Regions from separate parts of the Herbaspirillum sp. WTB6 genome, predicted to be linked through region 2. Evidence: predicted binding sites of a transcription regulator. Region 2 holds the regulator's gene; the other holds the start of a gene.

Region 1 (9,922 bases), 1.4 Mb from region 2:
AGCGCCACCGCCGCCAAGATACCAACAATTGCCACCACGATCATCAATTCAATCAGGGTGAAGCCGCGCTGGGCGGATTGCATCATTTTCGTCGATTTCATTTCTTGTCCTCCTTGGATAAATTGGGCACTCGCCAATTTCTTATGAGCAATTGGCGTGCCAGGCGGCGTTATGGCGAAATGTCACACGGATGTTATGAATATGTGAATTTTTCGTCAGTTTGTTGGCCGTGATCATGACAGTATTTGTCACAAGGTAAAAAATTGTCAAATTTCTTCTTTCGTCATGTTGCTAAAATGGCACGTGATTCACTCCAGTGCAAACAGCAACTGTGCCCCGGACAATTCGATGATGTCACCCGAAGCCAGCGGTGTGGCCGAGGTGCCGACCGATTTGCCGTTCAGGAGCGGGTGAGCCTCGCCTTCGATGTGGGCAATGCAATAGTCATGCGGCCGTTCGAGGATGACGGCGACTTGCACGCCCGGGCGGCCGATGCTGGTGAGCGGCTTGGCGAGCACCAGTTCGCGGCCAGCGCCGGGACCGGCCAACACCTTGAGGCGGGCGCGCGGGCGCGGCGCGCGCGCGGCGCCGGCCGGCCCCTGCGCCTCGGCGCGGTAGCGGATTACGTATTTGGCGATCTCGATGGTGTCGCCGTGTTGCAGAAAATGCTTCTTGATCGGCTGGCCGTTGACCAGGGTGCCGTTGGTGCTGTTCAAGTCCTCCAGGAAGGAATCGTTGGCAATGGTGACGATGACGGCATGCTCGCCGCTGACGGCCGGGTGATCGAGCACCATGTCGTTATGGGGGCGGCGGCCGATGGTGACGCGCTCTCGGTCCAGCGTCAGGTGCTGCAATTCGGCCGCGCCGAGAGTCAGCGTGATGCCGGCGGTTTTTTTTCCTGCGCTCATGTTATTTGATCCAATGGGCGACGCGGCCCAGCAGCCCGGGCAGCGCCGTCCTGCCGGATTCGGCCTCCGGTTGCGATTGCGGCCGGGACAGCACCCGGACCAGGATGACGGAGATGTTATCGCGCCCGCCGTGCTGGTTGGCGCGCTGCACCAGCGCATCGGCAGCGCCCTGCAGATCGGCGGCCTGGGCCAGCTCAGCGATTTCCGCTTGCGACAGCATGTCGGACAGGCCGTCCGAGCAGAGCAGATAGAGATCGTCGGCGGCAATTTGATGTTCGTGGATTTCGACTTCGAGCGCCGGTCCGACGCCGACTGCGCGCGTCACCAGGTTCTTGTGGTCGACGAAGCGCGCTTGCTCGGGGCTGATCAGGCCGGCATCCAGTTCGTCCTGCAGCAGCGAGTGATCATGCGTCAATTGCTCGAGGCGGCCGTGGCGGATGCGGTAGGCGCGCGAATCGCCGACGTGGGCGATCGCGACCTGGTCATGGTGGAATAGCGCAGTGACCAGGGTCGTGCCCATGCCGGCGTATTCCGGCTGGCGCTGGGCGCTGGCGAGTATCGCGCTGTTGGCAAATTCGGCCGCGGCCGCCAGCAGTTGGCGCGCGGCGCCGGCACGCGGTGCGCGCTGCCAACTACGCTTGCCGAGCCGCCTTTCGACGCTCTGGCGGATCACGGTGGTGGCGATGTTGCTGGCGACTTCGCCAGCCGAATAGCCACCCATGCCGTCAGCCAGCACCGCCAGTCCGTGCACGGCGCTGACGGCGACCGCATCCTCGTTGTGCGCGCGCATCAGCCCGGTGTCGGTGCGGGCGGCGAACTCGAGTTCGAAGCGGGGGGTCATCGGACGACCGCCCGGCCGTTGCCGGCAGCGAGCCGGGGTAGAGCCTGTCGCCGAATGTTTGAGTCGGGAACAGCAACCCAGCGGCGCTTTTGGCATCCGACCCGGCGAAACAGGATATTCAGCGGTGACGCACCTCGCTGGGTTCCCGCATCCGCGGGAACGACAGGCAAACAATTAATCACCCTGGTCGGCAAGTGGATCGTTCTGATTTTCACAGCACGATTGTAGTGACATTCGCCGTGTTTGGTTATCTCACGGCGCATTTTGCGCGGTTTTTTTCCGCGCGCGCCAGGAGCCGGCCACCACCACCGCGACCGCGCCGATCAGGGCCGGCACGCTGATCAGCAAATCAGTGCCGGGAACCAGAAATTGATGCGGCGGCAGCCACGGCGCGAGGCCGACGTCGGTAAAGATCATGCCGCCAGCCAGATAGCCGAGCAGTCCGGCGCCAAAGGTGACGATGACCGGGAAACGCGTCATCAGCTTCAAGACGACGGTACTGCCCCAGATGATGATCGGGATGCTGACCAGAATGCCGAATATCACCAGCAGCAATTGATGCTCGTCCGCCGCCTGGCTGGCGGCGCTGGCGACCGCGATGACGTTGTCGATGCTCATCGCCAGATCGGCGACGACGATGGTTTTGATGGCGGCCAGCAGACGGTCGCTGGCGGCAATGGCGGTATGGTCCTGGCCGTTATCGGCCAGCAGCTTGACGCCGATCCATAGCAGCAATAGGCCGCCGGCCAGCTTGATGTAGGGCATTTCGAGCAGCGTGACGGCAAACGCGATCAGCGCAATGCGCAGCACGATGGCGCCGGCGGTGCCCCAGAGGATGCCGCGCAAGCGCAGATGCGGCGGCAGATTGCGGCAGGCGAGCGCAATCACGATCGCATTGTCGCCGCCCAGGAGGATGTCGATCAGGATGATCTGACCGACGGCAACCCAGTTCAGCGTCAGCAAAAAATCCATCGTCCGTTCCGAGAAAATATGATGCTGGAAAATAATATGGAGAGCCGCGGCTCTCCATACGGGTACGAGAAGACGTACGGCTGTTTATTTCAGGGCTGCTTTCAGCAGCCGCCCCATTTCCGACGGATTACGGGTCACGGTGATGCCGCAGGCGGCCATGATTTCCAGCTTGGCTTCGGCGGTGTCGGCGCCGCCCGAGATCAGCGCACCGGCGTGGCCCATGCGTTTGCCGGCCGGCGCGGTAACGCCGGCGATGAAGCCGACCACCGGCTTTTTCATGTTGTCGCGGATCCAGTAGGCGGCGTTGGCTTCGTCCGGGCCGCCGATTTCACCGATCATGATGACGGCGTCGGTATCCGGGTCATCGTTGAACATTTTCATGATGTCGATGTGTTTCAAGCCGTTGATCGGATCGCCGCCGATGCCGACTGCCGACGACTGGCCGAGGCCGAGCGCGGTCAACTGGCCCACCGCTTCATAGGTAAGCGTGCCGGAACGCGAAACCACGCCGATGCGGCCTTTCATGTGAATATGGCCGGGCATGATGCCGATCTTGATTTCGTCCGGCGTGATCAATCCCGGGCAGTTCGGCCCGAGCAGCAGGGTCTTGCTGCCGGCCTTGGCCATGCGGTCCTTCAATGCCAGCATGTCGCGCACCGGGATACCTTCGGTGATGCAGATCGCCAGATCCAGCTCGGCTTCCACCGCTTCCCAGATGGCGGCCGCGGCGCCGGCTGGCGGCACGTAGATGACTGACACGGTGGCGCCGGTTTCCTTTTTTGCTTCGCTGACATTGGCGAAGATCGGGATGCCCTCGAAATCCTCGCCGGCTTTTTTCGGATTGACGCCAGCGACGAAGCAGTTCTTGCCGTTCGCATAATCGCGGCACATGCGGGTATGGAACTGGCCGGTCTTGCCGGTGATGCCCTGGGTGATGACCTTGGTGTCTTTGTTGATCAGGATGCTCATTTAATCTTTCCTTTTTACTTGCCGATCGCGCGGGAACGGTCGCTGTATTGATTACTTGCCGTTAGCCGCAGCCACCACCTGCTTGGCCGCATCTTCCATGGTGTCGGCCGAGATGATCGGCAGACCGGATTCGGCCAGCATCTTCTTGCCGATATCCTCGTTGGTGCCTTTCATGCGCACTACCAGCGGTACTTTCAGCGAGACGGCCTTGGACGCGGTGATCACGCCTTCGGCGATGACGTCGCAGCGCATAATGCCGCCGAAAATGTTGACCAGGATCGCCTTCAGACCCGGGTTTTTCAGCATGATCTTGAAGGCTTCGGTGACTTTCTCGGCAGTGGCGCCGCCACCGACGTCGAGGAAGTTGGCCGGTTCGCCGCCGAACAGCTTGATGGTGTCCATGGTGGCCATCGCCAGGCCGGCGCCGTTGACCAGGCAGCCAATGTTGCCGTCCAGGGAAATGTAGGCGAGGTCGAATTTGGACGCTTCGATTTCCGCCGGGTCTTCTTCATCCAGGTCGCGGTAGGCAACGATTTCCGGATGGCGGAACAGTGCGTTGGAATCGAAATTGAACTTGGCGTCGAGCGCGATCACGCGGCCGGAGCCGGTCAGGATCAGCGGGTTGATTTCAGCCAGCGAGGCGTCGGTTTCCCAATAGGCCTGGTACAAGCCTTGCAACTGGACCCGGGCATCGGCAATCGACGCGGCCGGAATGCCGATCTTGGCGGCGATCGCGTCGGCGTCGGCGTCGGTCAGGCCGGTGGCGGGATCGATCGCGACCTTGTGGATCAGTTCCGGATGCTTGTCGGCCACTTCCTCGATGTCCATGCCGCCTTCGGAAGACGCCATCAGCACCACGCGCTGGCTGACGCGGTCGGTGACCATGGAAACGTACAGCTCTTTCTTGATGTCGGCGCCTTCCTCGATCAACAGGCGGCGCACTTTCTGGCCTTCGGGGCCGGTCTGGTGCGTGACCAGTTGCATGCCGAGGATCTGGTTGGCGTATTCGCGCACCTGTTCCAGCGACTTGGCGACCTTGACGCCACCGCCCTTGCCGCGGCCACCGGCGTGGATCTGGGCCTTGACCACCCAGACCGGGCCGCCCAGCGTTTCCGCTGCCTTGACCGCGTCGTCCACCGAATTGCAAGGGATGCCGCGCGGCACCGTCACTCCGAATTTGCGGAGAATTTCCTTGCCCTGATACTCATGAATTTTCATGCGAGCTTCCCTTCTGAAACTTATTGAAAAAAACTGCCAGGTAAAAAATCTAGGATGGTCCGTTATGGTCCGTTTAACCGGGTTCCGATTCGGCCCGCACCGCCCAGCGCGGATAGTATTGCGCCACCGCGGCGCCATCGGTACGCAGCGCGTGGCAGCGGTCCAGCTGGAACGGTTTGACCTCGCGCTCATCGTTGCCGCTGGTATCGAAGACATCGCCGGCAAAGGCCTGGATCGCCGCCGTTGGCAGCACTTGCGCCAGTTCGCTCAGATGGGTGCAGCCCAGAACGCCACCAAGACGCTCGGCCGCTTGCCTGCGAAAACCCTTGAGCAAATTCAGGCCGACCAGCCGCTTGTAGGCCGGGCCGATGGTGTCGCAAAAACCGGGATACGGTACCGCGTCGGAGACCGCCTCGGCATCGAGTATCGTCAATTGTGTATCGACCGTCAGCCGCAACCATAAGTCATGCACCGGCGTGTTGGCCGGACGCATGGTGCCGGCTGCCAGCGGCATGTCGCGCGTCTTGATGTCCGTGATGCGGGCGTCCAGATCCCACAGACCATCGTCGCGCGCAAAGGCCGCAACTTGTATGCTGCGGGTGTGTTTCAGCGTGCGGCCCGATGCGGGTGGCGATAGTGGCATAAAGACCAATGCCGGCGAACGGCGAAATAATAATCGCCGCATTTGCGTGTTGTCGTCGCAGTTTCTGCGGCAACAGCCGCTCCTGCGGCGCTGCAAAAAAACCGTGAAAGTGTAGCACAGCCGGGAGATGCGCCGCTTGGCCGGCTACCGGGCGACGGTCGACGCCGCGCCCTCCGCGCTCAATCGTCGGCGTCATCCTTGCGCATGGCCGCCCGGATCGCCTGCTGCGAGAAACCGCGCTGCAGCAGGAAGCGCACCTGCTTCGCATGCTGCGTCGCATCAGCCGCCGGTTCGGGAAATTTGCGGCGCCAGACTGCGCGGGCGCGCGCCGCTTCATCCTGCGCCAGCCCGGCCTTGAGCGCGCCCAATTCCTCGGCGACGATGCCGTGGCTTTGCAGTTCGGACAGGATGCGGTTATTGCCGAAGCGGGCGGCGCGGCGATGGATCAGGGATTCGGAAAAGCGGGATTGGGACAGCAGGTTGGCGGCTTCCAGCGCATCGAGCAGGGCGTCGATATCGTCGCCCTCCTGCGCGTAGCGCGACAGTTTGCGCGCCAGTTCGAGCCGGCTGTGCTCGCGCGCCGACAGGTAGCGCAGCGCGCGCGCTTTCAAACTGATTTTGGGTGCGGGCATGGCGCGGATTCAGCAAGTCGATGAAGGCCCGCGTGGGCGGCAATGTTGTTCGGCGAAACAAGTTTCCAGGAAACTGTCATGCCCGCGCAGGCGGGAATCCAGCGACGCGTTGAACGAACGTCACTGGGTCCCCGCCTGCGCGGGGACGACCCGAAGAAGTATTTCGCATTAACTAAAACTAAACGGGATTGCCGCACGGGCCGATCTTCCCACGGGCGCCTTATTCCACTTCCTTGGCCGCGGCTTTCTTGCCGGCCGCCGCTGCGGCAACCTGCCCCGCACCCTTGACCGCGCCGAGTTCCGGCACGCCGAGCGCGGCGCGCACCTTGTTTTCGATTTCGCGCGCCAGTTCCGGCCGCTCTTTCAGGTAGTTGCGCGCATTGTCCTTGCCCTGGCCGATACGTTCGCCGTTATAGCTGTACCAGGCGCCGGATTTCTCGACGATCTTGGCTTCGACTCCGAGGTCGAGGATTTCCCCTTCGCGCGAGGTGCCTTCGCCGTACAGGATGTCGAAATGCGCTTCCTTGAACGGCGGCGCGATCTTGTTCTTGACCACCTTGACCCGGGTTTCGTTACCAATCACTTCATCGCCCGACTTGATCGAGCCAGTGCGGCGGATATCCAGGCGCACCGAGGCGTAGAACTTCAGCGCGTTACCGCCGGTCGTGGTTTCCGGATTCCCGAACATGACGCCGATTTTCATGCGGATCTGGTTGATGAAAATCACCAGCGTATTGGTGCGGTTAATCGAGCCGGTCAGCTTGCGCAGCGCCTGCGACATCAGCCGCGCCTGCAGCCCCGGCAGAGAATCGCCCATGTCGCCTTCGATTTCCGCGCGTGGCGTGAGCGCTGCCACCGAGTCGATCACGACCAGGTCGACCCCGCCGGAGCGTACCAGCGCATCGGTAATTTCCAGTGCCTGTTCGCCGGTATCCGGCTGCGAAATCAGCAGGTCGGACAGGTTGATACCGAGCTTTTGCGCATAGCCGACATCAAGCGCATGCTCGGCGTCGATGAAGGCGCAGGTACCGCCCAGCTTTTGCATTTCCGCAATCGTCTGCAGCGTCAGCGTGGTCTTGCCGGATGATTCCGGACCGTAGATTTCAACCACGCGGCCACGCGGCAAGCCGCCGACGCCGAGCGCGATATCGAGGCCAAGCGAGCCGGTGGACACCGTCGCCACCTCTTCCACCACGGCGCCGTCTTCCATGCGCATGACCGAACCTTTGCCGAACTGTTTTTCGATCTGCGCCAGCGCGGCGGCCAATGCCTTGCCCTTTTCGGTAGCGGAGGCGGATTTCTTGTCATCCATAAGAGTGTCTTTCAGCGAAAGGAGGTTGAACAGTAGGTGCGCGATGCTGTGAATTCTCGAACCAAAGCAGCACTGTATAAAATAACAGTGCTTTATGCAAGCACACAATTATTTTCCCGGGCTGCGGCTTGCCTTGTCCCTATTGCGGAAACACAATAGACTACCGGCTCCCGGATTCGGACTTCCCACCTGCCACAGCCCACCATGCGCATATTACTTGCCGAGGATGACAATGTACTGGCAGATGGCCTGACGCGCTCGCTGCGTCACTCCGGTTACGCGATCGACTGCGTCAAGGACGGTGCCGAAGCGGATCTGGCGCTGGCGGCCCAGGATTTCGATCTGCTGATCCTCGACCTCGGCTTGCCGAAAATGCCGGGCCTGGAAGTGCTGCGCCGGCTGCGCGCGCGCAATTCGCACTTGCCGGTACTGATCCTGACCGCCGGCGACTCAATCGAGCAACGGGTGACTGCGCTCGACCTCGGAGCTGACGACTACATGGCTAAGCCATTTGCACTGTCGGAACTGGAGGCACGCGTGCGGGCGCTGACGCGGCGCGGCGCCGGCGGCGGCCCAAGCGTAATCCGGCACGGGCCGCTGTGCTACGACCAGGTCGGTCGCATCGCCTATATCGACGAGCAGATGCTGGAGTTGTCGGCGCGTGAACTGGGCTTGCTGGAAGTCTTGCTGCTGCGCTGCGGGCGCCTGGTGTCCAAAGAGCAACTGGTCGACCATTTGTGCGAATGGGGCGAGGAAGTCAGCAATAACGCCATCGAAGTCTATGTGCACCGGCTGCGCAAGAAAATTGAAGTTGGCGGCGTGCGCATCGCCACCGTGCGCGGCCTGGGCTACTGCCTGGAAAAATTCTCCGACGCCGGTGCCCGCAACGGTGGCGCGCCGGCGCGCTAAAGACCGGCATGCCCTCGTCACCCCATGCGCCGCTTCGCGATCCGACGCCGAGTGCGGATGCCCTGGATGGCTTGCTGGCCGACCCACCGGAAGAACGCGTTCAGCGTTCGCTGTTCGGCGAAATTCTCGACTGGATGCTGGTGCCGCTGTTGCTGCTGTGGCCGCTTTCCATCGGCGTGACCTACCTGGCGGCGAAATCGATTGCCAATCAGCCGTTCGACCGCGCCCTGGAAGATCGCGTGCTGGTGCTGGCGCAGCAGGTCAAGGAAAACAAGGGCAAGCCGCAAGTGCGGCTGCCGGAGACCGCGCAGCATGTATTGCGCGCCGACGACATCGACAATGTGTATTTCCGCATCAGCGGGCCGGATGATGAATTGCTGGCCGGCGACCCCGATCTGCCGCTGCCGCCGCCGTCCCCGGATACGCCGGTGCAGCCGTGGTCGGTGCAGTTTCGCTATGACTACATGCGTGCCGCCGAAGTCCGGGTCGCGTGGCTGTATCTGCAGTTGGGCCCGGCCGCCGATCGCGGGCCGCTCGCGACCGAGCCGCGGCGCGCGCTGGTGCAGGTCGGCGAAACCCTGGACAAGCGAACGCAACTGTCAAACCAGATCATCAAGGGCGTGATCCTGCCCGAATTCGTGATCCTGCCGATCGCGCTGGCGCTGATCTGGTTCGCGCTCTCGCGCGGGCTGTCGCCGCTGGCCGAATTGCAGCGCCGCATCCGCGCGCGGCGCCCGGACGATCTGTCGCCGATCGAATCGGGCCAGGTGCCGGAGGAAATTTCACCGCTGGTGCGCTCGCTGAACGAGATGCTGGAACGGCTGTCGCAATCCATCCAGATGCAAAAGCGCTTCATCGCGGACGCTGCGCATCAGATGAAAACGCCGCTGGCCGGCATGCGGATGCAGTCCGAACTGGCCTTGCGCCAGACCAGCCAGGATGAAATTCACCGCTCACTGGAGCAATTGTCGAAAAGCTCGCAATCGGCGACCCGCCTGGTGAACCAGTTGCTGGCGCTGGCGCGCGCCGAAAACCCGTCGCCGCAGGCGCAGCCGCTGCTCTTGACCGAATTGTCGGACCTGGCGCGCGACGTGGTGCAGGAATGGGTCCAGGCTTCGCTGGCGCAGGGCATCGACCTCGGCTTTGAACAGCCCGGGCATACAGTGATGGTGGCGGCCAATCCGGTCATGCTGCGCGAACTGCTGAATAACCTGATCGACAACGCCGTGCGCTATTCCGCGCCCAGCGGCAGCGTCACGGTGCGGGTGCGCAGCGATGAAGAGGCGCGGCGCGCGATGCTGGAAGTCGAAGACACCGGTGCCGGCATTCCGCCGGCGGAGCGCAGCCACGTATTCGAACGGTTTTACCGGATCCTGGGCAGCAACACCGAAGGCAGCGGGCTCGGACTGGCGATCGTGCGTGAAATCGCCCAGCGGCATGAGGCCGAGGTGGATATCTTCAGTAACCCGCATTGCCAGGATCCCAAATTCCCCGGCTGCCTGGTGCGCGTGACGCTGC
Region 2 (9,922 bases):
CGCCGCGCGGGTGCTGCAGGGCGCGGTCGCCGGGCCAATGATCCCGCTGTCGCAGACTCTACTGCTGTCCAGCTACCCGCCAGCCAAAAGCGGCATGGCGCTGGCCTTCTGGGGCATGACCACGCTGGTGGCGCCGATCACCGGGCCCTTGCTGGGCGGCTGGATTTCCGACAATTATTCGTGGCCGTGGATTTTCTACATCAACATCCCGATCGGCATCCTGGCCGCCTGGGCCACCTGGGCGATTTACCACAAGCGGGAATCGGCCACCAAGCGGCTGCCGATCGACAAGATCGGGCTGGCACTGCTGGTGTTGTGGGTGGGCGCCTTGCAACTGATGCTGGACAAGGGCAAGGAACTGGACTGGTTCAGCTCGACTGAAATCGTCGTGCTGGCCGCAGTCGCGGTGGTCGGCTGCATCTACTTCATCATCTGGGAACTGGGCGACGCCCATCCGGTGGTCGACCTGTCGCTATTCAAAGGGCGCAACTTCAGCGCCGGCGTGGTCGCGATTTCGGTCGCCTACGGCGTCTTTTTCGGCAGCCTGGTGATCCTGCCGCTATGGCTGCAAACGCAGCTGAGCTACACCGCGACCGAGGCCGGCATGATCATGGCGCCGGTCGGCATCCTTGCCATCCTCATGTCGCCGATAGTCGGCAAACTGCTGCCGAAGGTCGATGCGCGCATCATCACCACCATGGCGTTCGTGGTCTTCGCGCTGGTGTTTTTCATGCGCGCCCAGTTCACGCCCGAGGTTGATTTTACGACCCTGATGATCCCGACCGTGATCCAGGGCGCGGCGATGGCGATGTTCTTCATCCCACTGACGTCGATCATCCTGTCCGGCCTGCCGCCGGACAGGATCGCCAGCGCGGCCGGCCTGTCGAACTTCGTGCGCATCATGTTCGGCGGCATCGGCACCTCGCTTTCCACCACCTTGTGGGACAGCCGCACCGCAGTACACCACGCGCAACTGGCGGAACATACCGGCCCCGACAATCCGCTGTTTGGCCAGGCGGTGCAGGTGCTGACCGGCCAGGGTCTGTCGGAACAAGGGGCGTGGGCGGTGATTGAGCGCATGGTGAGCGTACAGGCCAGTACGCTGGGTGCGACCGATATTTTCTGGCTGTCGGCCGTCCTGTTCCTGGTATTGATCGGTTTCATCTGGATGACACACCCGATCCGCTCGGCGCCCTCGGCGGAGGCCGCAGGCGCTCACTGACACCCGATAAAAGGTGGAGTATGCCTAAAATATTCCGATTTTGGCCGGAAATACCAGCGGCTTCAAAAATACTCCCGGATAGAGTAGCCGATTGCCGCTAATCGCCGGAAGCCACTCAGAACGAATGCCGGCCAACCCACCAGGCGATCGCCGCCATGAATGCCGAGGCCGGAATCGTCAGCACCCAGGCCCAGACGATATTGCCGGCGACTCCCCAGCGCACCGCATTCATCTTCTTCGCCGCGCCGACGCCGACGATGGCGCCGGTGATGGTGTGGGTAGTGGAGACCGGAATCCCCAGCGCAGTGGCCATGAACAGCGTGATCGCGCCACCGGTTTCGGCGCAAAAACCGCCGACCGGCTTCAGCTTGGTGATTTTCTGGCCCATGGTCTTGACGATACGCCAACCGCCAAACAGGGTACCCAGGCTGATCGCGGAATAGCAACTGATGATGACCCACCACGGCGGCAGGTGATCCTGCGTGCTGGAATAGCCAGCCGCAATCAGCAGCATCCAGATGATGCCGATGGTTTTCTGCGCATCGTTGCCGCCATGTCCGAGGCTATACATCGAGGCCGACACCAACTGCATGCGGCGGAACCACTTGTCGACCCGATGCGGCGTCGAACGCACGAAAATCCACGACACCAGCACCATCATGATCGAGCCAAAAATAAATCCCAGCAGCGGCGACAGCACGATGAACAGGATGGTCTTGATCAGGCCGGCCGAAATCAGCGCGCCAGTACCGGCTTTCGCCACCGCGGCGCCCACCAGGCCGCCGATCAATGCGTGCGACGACGACGACGGGATACCGTAATACCAGGTGATCAGGTTCCACAATACCGCGCCCACCAATGCGCCGAACACCACGTAGTGATCGACCACCGCCGGATCGATCGTGCCCTTGCCGACGGTTGCGGCGACGTGCATCTGGAACACCAGGATGGCGATGAAATTGAAGGCCGCCGCCAGCGCCACGGCGGCCTGCGGTTTCAGCACCCCGGTGGAAACCACCGTCGCAATGGCGTTGGCGGCATCGTGGAAACCGTTCATGAAATCGAACAGCAGCGCCAGCACGACCAGGGATCCAAGGACGTAGATACTGATTTGAAAAGTTTGCATGAGCGTGGTTGATCGTTATTGTTCAGAACACGTCACAAGTACGGTACGCAGCACCTGCCGGCGGGACCGAGACCGGAATCCGGTCAAAGCCCGCCGCCTGCGGTGGCTGCGATGCAATGCGGCGAAAGGTAAGTGAGGACGGCGTTCAGGCGTTTTCGACGATGATGCCTTCGATGATGTTGGCGACGTCTTCGCAGCGATCAGTGACAGTCTCCAGGATTTCATAGATCGCCTTCAGCTTGATCAGATTGCGCACATCCGGCTCATCCCGAAACAGCTTCGACATCGCCGCCCGCATTACATGATCGGCGTTCGATTCAAGGCGGTCGATTTCCTCACAGACCGCCAGTATCTGGCGCGAGTTGTCCATGTTGTGCAAAAGAGCCACCGCCGCCTGCACCTTTTCAATGCACTGCAGACACAACTCGGCCAGGCGCAGGCATTCCGGCGTGATCACCTGCAGGTCATACAGCGACACGGTTTGCGCCGCATCTTCGATCAGGTCGAGGATGTCGTCCATGCGCGTGATCAGCTGATGGATATCGTCGCGGTCGATCGGCGTAATGAAGGTCTTGTGCAGCAGGTCGATGGTGTTGTGCGTGACCTTGTCGGCCTGTTTTTCAATGCTCTCGATGGCATGCACGCGGGTCTCGAGATCGTTGAAATCCGACATCAGGGCGACGATCTGATGACCGCCCTTGACGCATAATTCGGCATGCTGGTTGAACAGATCGAAGAATTTGCCCTCGGTGGGCATCAGTCGTCCAAACATGGTTGCTCTTTCCGTAAGTTAAGCAGAAAACCTGGTATTGGGTTGCGCGGGGGCACGAGGCGCGGTCAACTGCCCGTTCAGTCGCCGCCATACAGCGCGGCGCCTCCCGTGTAATTCTCGAATTTGGTGTACTGGCCGAGGAAGGTCAGACGCACGCTGCCGATTGGCCCGTTACGCTGTTTGCCGATGATGATTTCCGCGCTGCCCTTGTCCGGCGAATCGGGGTTGTACACCTCATCCCGATAGATGAACAGGATCACGTCGGCATCCTGCTCGATGGCGCCGGATTCGCGCAAATCCGACATTACCGGACGCTTGTTGGGGCGCTGCTCGAGCGAGCGGTTCAACTGCGACAGCGCGATCACCGGGCACTGCAGCTCCTTGGCCAACCCTTTCAGATTGCGCGAAATTTCCGAAATTTCGGTGGCTCGGTTTTCGCCGGCAGAATTGGCGGACATCAGTTGCAGGTAATCGATGATGATCAGTCCCAGCTTGCCGCACTGGCGCGACAGCCGGCGCGCGCGCGCGCGCAGCTCGATCGAATTCAGCGCCGGCGTTTCATCGATGTACATCTGGGCGTCGTTCATCTTCTGGATCGCATGCGTCAGGCGCGGCCAATCCTCGTCGTTCAGGCGCCCGGTGCGCAGCCGCTGCTGGTCGAGCCGCCCGACCGAACCAAGCATCCGCATCGCCAACTGCGCGCCGCCCATCTCCATCGAGAACACCGCCACCGGCAACCCGCTTTCGATCGCCACGTTTTCGCCGATATTGATCGAAAACGCGGTCTTGCCCATGGACGGCCGGCCGGCGACGATGACCAGATCGCCTGCCTGCAGGCCCGAGGTCATGCGGTCCAGGTCGGCAAAGCCGGTCGGAATGCCGGTGATGTCGTTCTGGTTATCGCGGTTGTAGAGTTCGTCGATGCGCTCGACCACCTGCGTCAAGAGCGGCTGGATTTCCTGGAAACCCTGGGCGCCGCGCGCGCCCTCTTCCGCGATCGCAAAAATCTTCGATTCGGCTTCATCCAGGATCTGCTTGACTTCCTTGCCCTGCGGGCTGAAAGCCTGGCCGGAAATTTCGTCGGAAACGGTGATCAGTTTGCGCAACACGCCACGGTCGCGCACGATCTCGGCGTAGCGCCGGATGTTGGCGGCAGACGGGGTATTTTGCGCCAGCGCATTCAGATACGGCAGGCCGCCGACTTCATCGGCCTTGGCCATGCCGGACAAGGATTCGAACACGGTGATGACATCCGCCGGCTTCGAACCATTAATGAGTTTGACGATGTGCTGGAAGATGATCCGATGATCGTAGCGGTAGAAATCGTCGGCCTGCACGAAGTCGGCGATTCTGTCCCAGGCGGCGTTATCGAGCAGCAAGCCTCCCAGTACCGATTGCTCCGCTTCGATTGAGTGCGGTGGGACACGTAGCGAGTCCAATTGCGGATCGAGAGGGGCATTCATGGCGCGAATTATACCCGCTTCACCCTCTGCTTTTGACGCAATGCGGCAATAAAAAAACCGGGCGAACCCGGTTTTTTATCTCTTGGCAAATACCAAACGGCATTGCTTGGCGGTGTCTTAAACGTGCTCGCCCAGCACCGCGATGGTGACGTCGACCGCGACGTCGGTGTGCAACACGACGCTCACCGGATGGTCGCCTACCATCTTCAGCGGGCCTTGCGGCATGCGGATCTGCGCCTTTTCGACTGCGAAGCCCTGCTTGCTGAGCGCCTCGGCAATATCGAAGTTGGTAACGGAACCGAACAGCCGGCCGTCGACCCCCGACTTCTGCGAAATCTGGACCGTCATGCCGGCCAGTTTTTCGCCCTGCGCCTGCGCGGCGGCCAGTTTTTCGGCGGCGGCTTTTTCCAGCTCGGCGCGCTTGACTTCGAATTCGGCCATGGCGCTGGTGGTGGCGCGCCGTGCCATGCGTTGCGGGATCAGGAAGTTACGGGCGTAGCCGTCCTTGACGCGGACCACATCACCCAGATTGCCGAGATTGACGACTTTTTCCAACAGAATGACTTGCATGTTTTTCTCCTATTCTTCAGCCGTCGATTAGGCGTTGTGCAGATCGGTGTACGGCAACAGCGCCAGGAAGCGCGCGCGCTTGATCGCGGTATCGACCTGGCGCTGATAATGCGCCTTGGTGCCGGTCAGACGAGCCGGCATGATCTTGCCGTTTTCCTGAACAAAATCCTTCAGGGTGTCGACGTCCTTGTAATCCACCTGTTCCACTTTGGCGGCGGTGAAGCGGCAGAATTTCTTGCGTTTGAACAGCGGGTTCTGCTGTTGACGCTTGTGCTTGAGTTTGTTCTTGTCGAATTTTTTACCGAATGCCATTTTTGGCTCCTTGTTTGTTTCCATCGTGTCGATGACAGCGTGGCGCTACGCTCAACTCTGTCCTGCGATGGATGAAAAATCGATTATGTGAAAAACGAGGCTCTTGCCGTTACGACTCTTGCGTGCCACGAAACCGGTGAACCGAAAACTCCGGCCCAGTTCGGCCTGGCTGAATCGTCCTGAAATTTCGCCGACTGCAATGGCAGCAATTTCAAACTCGACCAGCCGTGGAATTCCTGCTTCAAGCTGTTGCGAACTGTGCAGCAACCGGCCCGATACGATCGGAATTCCTGCCGGCGTGTAGCGCAGAATTTCACGCTCGCCGACCGTCGCCACCAACTCAAACTGATTCACGCTCCCGCGGCACGGCAAAAATTACGCTGCCGGCGCTTCGCTGCGATGGCTCTTGGCGGCGTCTTCCTTCTGCACCGCCTTCATCATCGGCGACGGCGCCGTTTCGGCCTTCTTCATCTTCACGGTCAGATGGCGCAAGATGGCGTCGTTGAACTTGAAGCTGGTTTCAATTTCGGTCAGCGTTTCGGCATCGCACTCGATATTCAGGCAGACGTAATGCGCCTTGGCGAGTTTCTGGATCATGTAGGCCATCTGGCGCCGGCCCCAGTCTTCGACCCGATGGATCTGGCCGCCGCGCGCGGTGACGACGCCCTTGTAGCGCTCGATCATCGCGGGCACCTGCTCGCTTTGGTCCGGATGGACAATAAATACTATTTCATAATGACGCATGGAATCTCCTTTTGGACGGATCAATAAATCGCCCACCCCGGCGTCAAGACGGGTGTGGGAAGAGGAAAACCGGAAATGATACGCTGAAAAGCGAAAACACTCAATGCGCTCAACTGCTTATCGCGCTGACCGCTGCCCTGCATGCTTGCATTCCTGGAACAACTGTATAAAAATACAGACTGTTCATAATCCCAGCCGCAGCGCCTTGACCTTATGCTCAAACTGACCGCCCGCCAGCAGCAAATCCTCGACCTGATCGGCAGTGCAATCGAAAACACCGGTTTTCCTCCGACTCGCGCCGAAATCGCCGCCGAGCTCGGTTTTCGCTCGGCCAACGCGGCCGAAGAGCATTTGCAGGCGCTGGCGCGCAAAGGCGCGATCGAAATTTCGCCCGGCACCTCGCGCGGCATTCGCCTGCTCGACGGCGAGCGCGGCAACCGGCCGCTGGCGCCGGCGCGCGGCCAGATGATGTTGCCGCACCCGGCGCTGATGCAATTGAGCCTGCCACTGGTGGGCCGGGTCGCCGCCGGTTCGCCGATCCTCGCGCAGGAACACATCGAGGCGACCTATCAGGTCGATCCGGCGCTGTTTTCGGAAAAACCGGATTACCTGTTGAAGGTACGCGGCATGTCGATGCGCGACGCCGGTATCCTGGACGGCGATCTGCTGGCAGTGAAAAAAGCGGACAGCGTCAAGAACGGCCAGATCATCGTTGCCCGCCTGGGTGACGACGTCACCGTCAAGCGCTATCGGAAAACCGGTGCGATGATCGAATTGCTGCCGGAAAATCCGGATTTCGCGGTGATTCGCGTGCTGCCGGAACGCGATGACTTTGCCCTGGAAGGCCTGGCAGTCGGATTGGTGCGCAACTGGCGTTAACCGCAACCGTCGCGTCACTTGAAAATCGGGAGTATGCCAATCTTTGGCTTGATATCGCCCAAATATCAAGCGAATCTGAAAATACAGGCGCCAGTATAAACCCGAGTTTGAAGCCGGCCCGATTCAGTCCGAGCGCTTGCGCAAGATCTGACGGGCGATGCCGCGCAGGATGTTGACCTCCTCGGTTTCCAGTTGAGTGCGGGCAAACAAGCGCTTGAGGCGCGGCATCAGTTTTTTGGGGTTGTCGGCATCGAGGAAATCAATCGCGACCAGCGCCTGTTCCAGATGCGCAAACATGCCTTCGATCTCGAGCACGCCGGCGGCGTCACCGTGGAATCCGACCGGACTGTTTCCCTGCTCGCCGTCCTGCGCCGCGACCCGGCATTCATAGGCTAGCACCTGCACCGCCTGCGCCAGGTTGAGCGACGAGTAATCCGGGTTGGCCGGAATATTGATCAGCACATTGCAATTTTCCACCGCCTGGTTGGGCAGCCCGAAACGCTCGTTGCCGAAAATAAGCGCGGCATTCAGTTCAACCTGCGCCGCCAATTGTCCGGCCAGCGCACGCGGCGCCAGCACCGGCGGCGAAAACTCGCGCAGGCGCGCGCTGACCGCGGCGGCGAAGTTGCAGCCGTTCAAGGCTTCCTCGATGGAACCAACCGTACGCGCCGCTGCCAGAATATCCTGCGCGCCGCTGGCGAAGGCAATCGCCTCTTCATGTTCGATTGCATTCGGCACGCGTGGATTGACCAGCACCAGTTGGGAAAAACCCATCGTCTTCATGGCGCGCGCCGCCGCGCCGATATTGCCGGGGCGACTGGTTTCGACCAGCACGAAGCGCAGGCGGTCAAACACGGGCATGGGGTTTTGCGGCAGGTTCATTTAAAATAGCGGGATTGCGCGGGCCACGCGGAACAGGCGAAAGTGATTTTGCCGCAGCACGTCCGTTGGTCACCGCCTTGCTCATTATTCATCCAGGATACGCACCACTGCGCAGCTTGCGCGGCGCCGCCATTTTAACGGAATCCCTATGCATCCCATGCTCAACACGGCGATCAAGGCCGCACGCCGCGCCGCCACCGTCATTAACCGCGCCTCATTCGATGTCGATCTACTGAAAGTCACCACCAAGCGGCACAACGATTTTGTCACCGAAGTCGATTCCGCGGCAGAAGCGGCGATCATCGGCGTGCTCGGCAGCGCCTATCCGGATCATGCCTTTCTGGCGGAAGAATCCGGCGCCTCGGCCAATCTGCACGCCGACCACGAATATGTCTGGATCATCGACCCGCTCGACGGCACCACCAATTTCATCCACGGCTTTCCGCAATACTGCGTCTCGATCGCGCTGCAGTACCGCGGCCAGATCACCCAGGCCGTGGTGTACGATCCGACCCGCAACGACCTGTTTACCGCCACCAAGGGCGCCGGCGCCTACCTGAACGACAAGCGCATCCGCGTCAGCCGGCGCGACAAGCTGGCGGACGGCCTGATCGGCACCGGCTTTCCTTATCGCGACCTCGAGGGTCTGGACGAATACCTGCAGATGTTCAAGCTGATGACGCAAAGCTGCGCCGGCATGCGGCGCCCGGGTGCCGCCGCGCTCGATCTGGCGTACGTCGCCGCCGGCCGGCTCGATGGCTTTTTCGAAAAAACGCTGAAGCCGTGGGACATCGCCGCCGGCTCGCTGCTGATCACCGAAGCCGGCGGCCTGATCGGCAATTTTGCCGGCGAAGCCGACTACCTGCACAAGGGCGACGTGCTGGCCGGCAGCCCGAAAGTGTTCGCGCAGATGGTGAACCTGCTGAGCCCATTCAAATAAAAATCGCCGCCGGCCGCCAGGCCGGGCGCAATAAGCCGCCGCGCCGCCGCAGCGCTGTTATACTGCGCCGGTGCGGCACATTCTCCAGTCACCTTGCCGCTGTCTATTCCGACCTCCGCATTCCAATCCGTTTGCCTGCGACTGGCGCCCCTGGCGGCGACAGGCCGATGTTTTCCATTGAGTACACATGTCATTTACTTCCCTCGGCCTGGCCGATGAAATCGTTCGCGCCGTCACCGAGCACGGCTACACCACACCAACCCCGATCCAGGCCCAGGCGATTCCCGCCGTGCTGGCCGGCGGCGACCTGCTGGCCGGCGCCCAGACTGGCACCGGCAAAACCGCCGGGTTCACGCTGCCGATCCTGCAGCGGCTCTCCGCCAGCGCCCCGCCCAGCGGCCCGCGGCAGCTGCGCGCGCTCGTGCTAACGCCGACCCGCGAACTGGCGGCCCAGGTCGAGGAAAGCGTGCGCACCTACGGCAAATACACCAAACTGCGCTCGGCCGTGATCTTTGGCGGCGTCGGCGTCAACCCGCAGATCAAGTTGCTGAAGCAAGGCATCGACATCCTGGTGGCGACGCCGGGACGCTTGCTGGACCATATGCAGCAAGGCACGGTCGACCTGTCCAAAGTCGAGATCCTGGTGCTGGACGAAGCCGACCGCATGCTCGACATGGGCTTCATCCGCGACATCAGGAAAGTGCTGGCGGCGCTGCCGAAAAAACGGCAGAACCTGCTGTTTTCGGCTACCTTCTCCGATGAAATCAAGGCGCTGGCCGACGGCCTGCTGAACCAGCCGGCGATGATCGAGGTGGCGCGCCGCAATTCGACGGTCGAGGTCATCGCGCAAAAAATCCATCCGGTGGATCGTGACCGCAAGCATCCGCTGCTGGCGCACCTGATCAAGACTCATGAATGGCCGCAGGTATTGGTATTTACCCGCACCAAGCACGGCGCCAACAAGCTGGTCGAGCAACTGGGCAAGGACGGCATCGAAGGCATGGCGATTCAC

The links. The regulator LexA, encoded in region 2, represses DNA repair genes until DNA is damaged. The targets are predictions, from matches to a motif close to ACTGTATNNNNATACAGT.
Region 1: a site for LexA is predicted at 7,567-7,584, ahead of recA (recombinase RecA). Genes of this name have one in related genera too.

What each region holds. Positions count from the first base shown of each region.
Region 1 is NZ_CP176522.1:2,599,890-2,609,811, reverse strand. Features, by position in the region: gene ACK2VC_RS12225 (pilin) at 1-101, opposite strand, end outside; gene ACK2VC_RS12220 (FHA domain-containing protein) at 309-908, opposite strand; gene ACK2VC_RS12215 (Stp1/IreP family PP2C-type Ser/Thr phosphatase) at 910-1,749, opposite strand; gene ACK2VC_RS12210 (TerC family protein) at 2,002-2,721, opposite strand; gene sucD (succinate--CoA ligase subunit alpha) at 2,806-3,690, opposite strand; gene sucC (ADP-forming succinate--CoA ligase subunit beta) at 3,742-4,908, opposite strand; gene ACK2VC_RS12195 (DUF2889 domain-containing protein) at 4,982-5,551, opposite strand; gene recX (recombination regulator RecX) at 5,731-6,183, opposite strand; gene recA (recombinase RecA) at 6,404-7,495, opposite strand; gene ACK2VC_RS12180 (response regulator) at 7,700-8,404, shown strand; gene ACK2VC_RS12175 (sensor histidine kinase N-terminal domain-containing protein) at 8,413-9,922, shown strand, end outside.
Region 2 is NZ_CP176522.1:409,279-419,200, forward strand. Features, by position in the region: gene ACK2VC_RS01920 (DHA2 family efflux MFS transporter permease subunit) at 1-1,222, shown strand, start outside; gene ACK2VC_RS01925 (inorganic phosphate transporter) at 1,338-2,348, opposite strand; gene ACK2VC_RS01930 (DUF47 domain-containing protein) at 2,494-3,120, opposite strand; gene ACK2VC_RS01935 (replicative DNA helicase) at 3,198-4,583, opposite strand; gene rplI (50S ribosomal protein L9) at 4,701-5,153, opposite strand; gene rpsR (30S ribosomal protein S18) at 5,181-5,465, opposite strand; gene priB (primosomal replication protein N) at 5,517-5,819, opposite strand; gene rpsF (30S ribosomal protein S6) at 5,841-6,209, opposite strand; gene lexA (transcriptional repressor LexA) at 6,423-7,088, shown strand; gene ACK2VC_RS01965 (RNA methyltransferase) at 7,212-7,970, opposite strand; gene ACK2VC_RS01970 (inositol monophosphatase family protein) at 8,119-8,910, shown strand; gene ACK2VC_RS01975 (DEAD/DEAH box helicase) at 9,098-9,922, shown strand, end outside.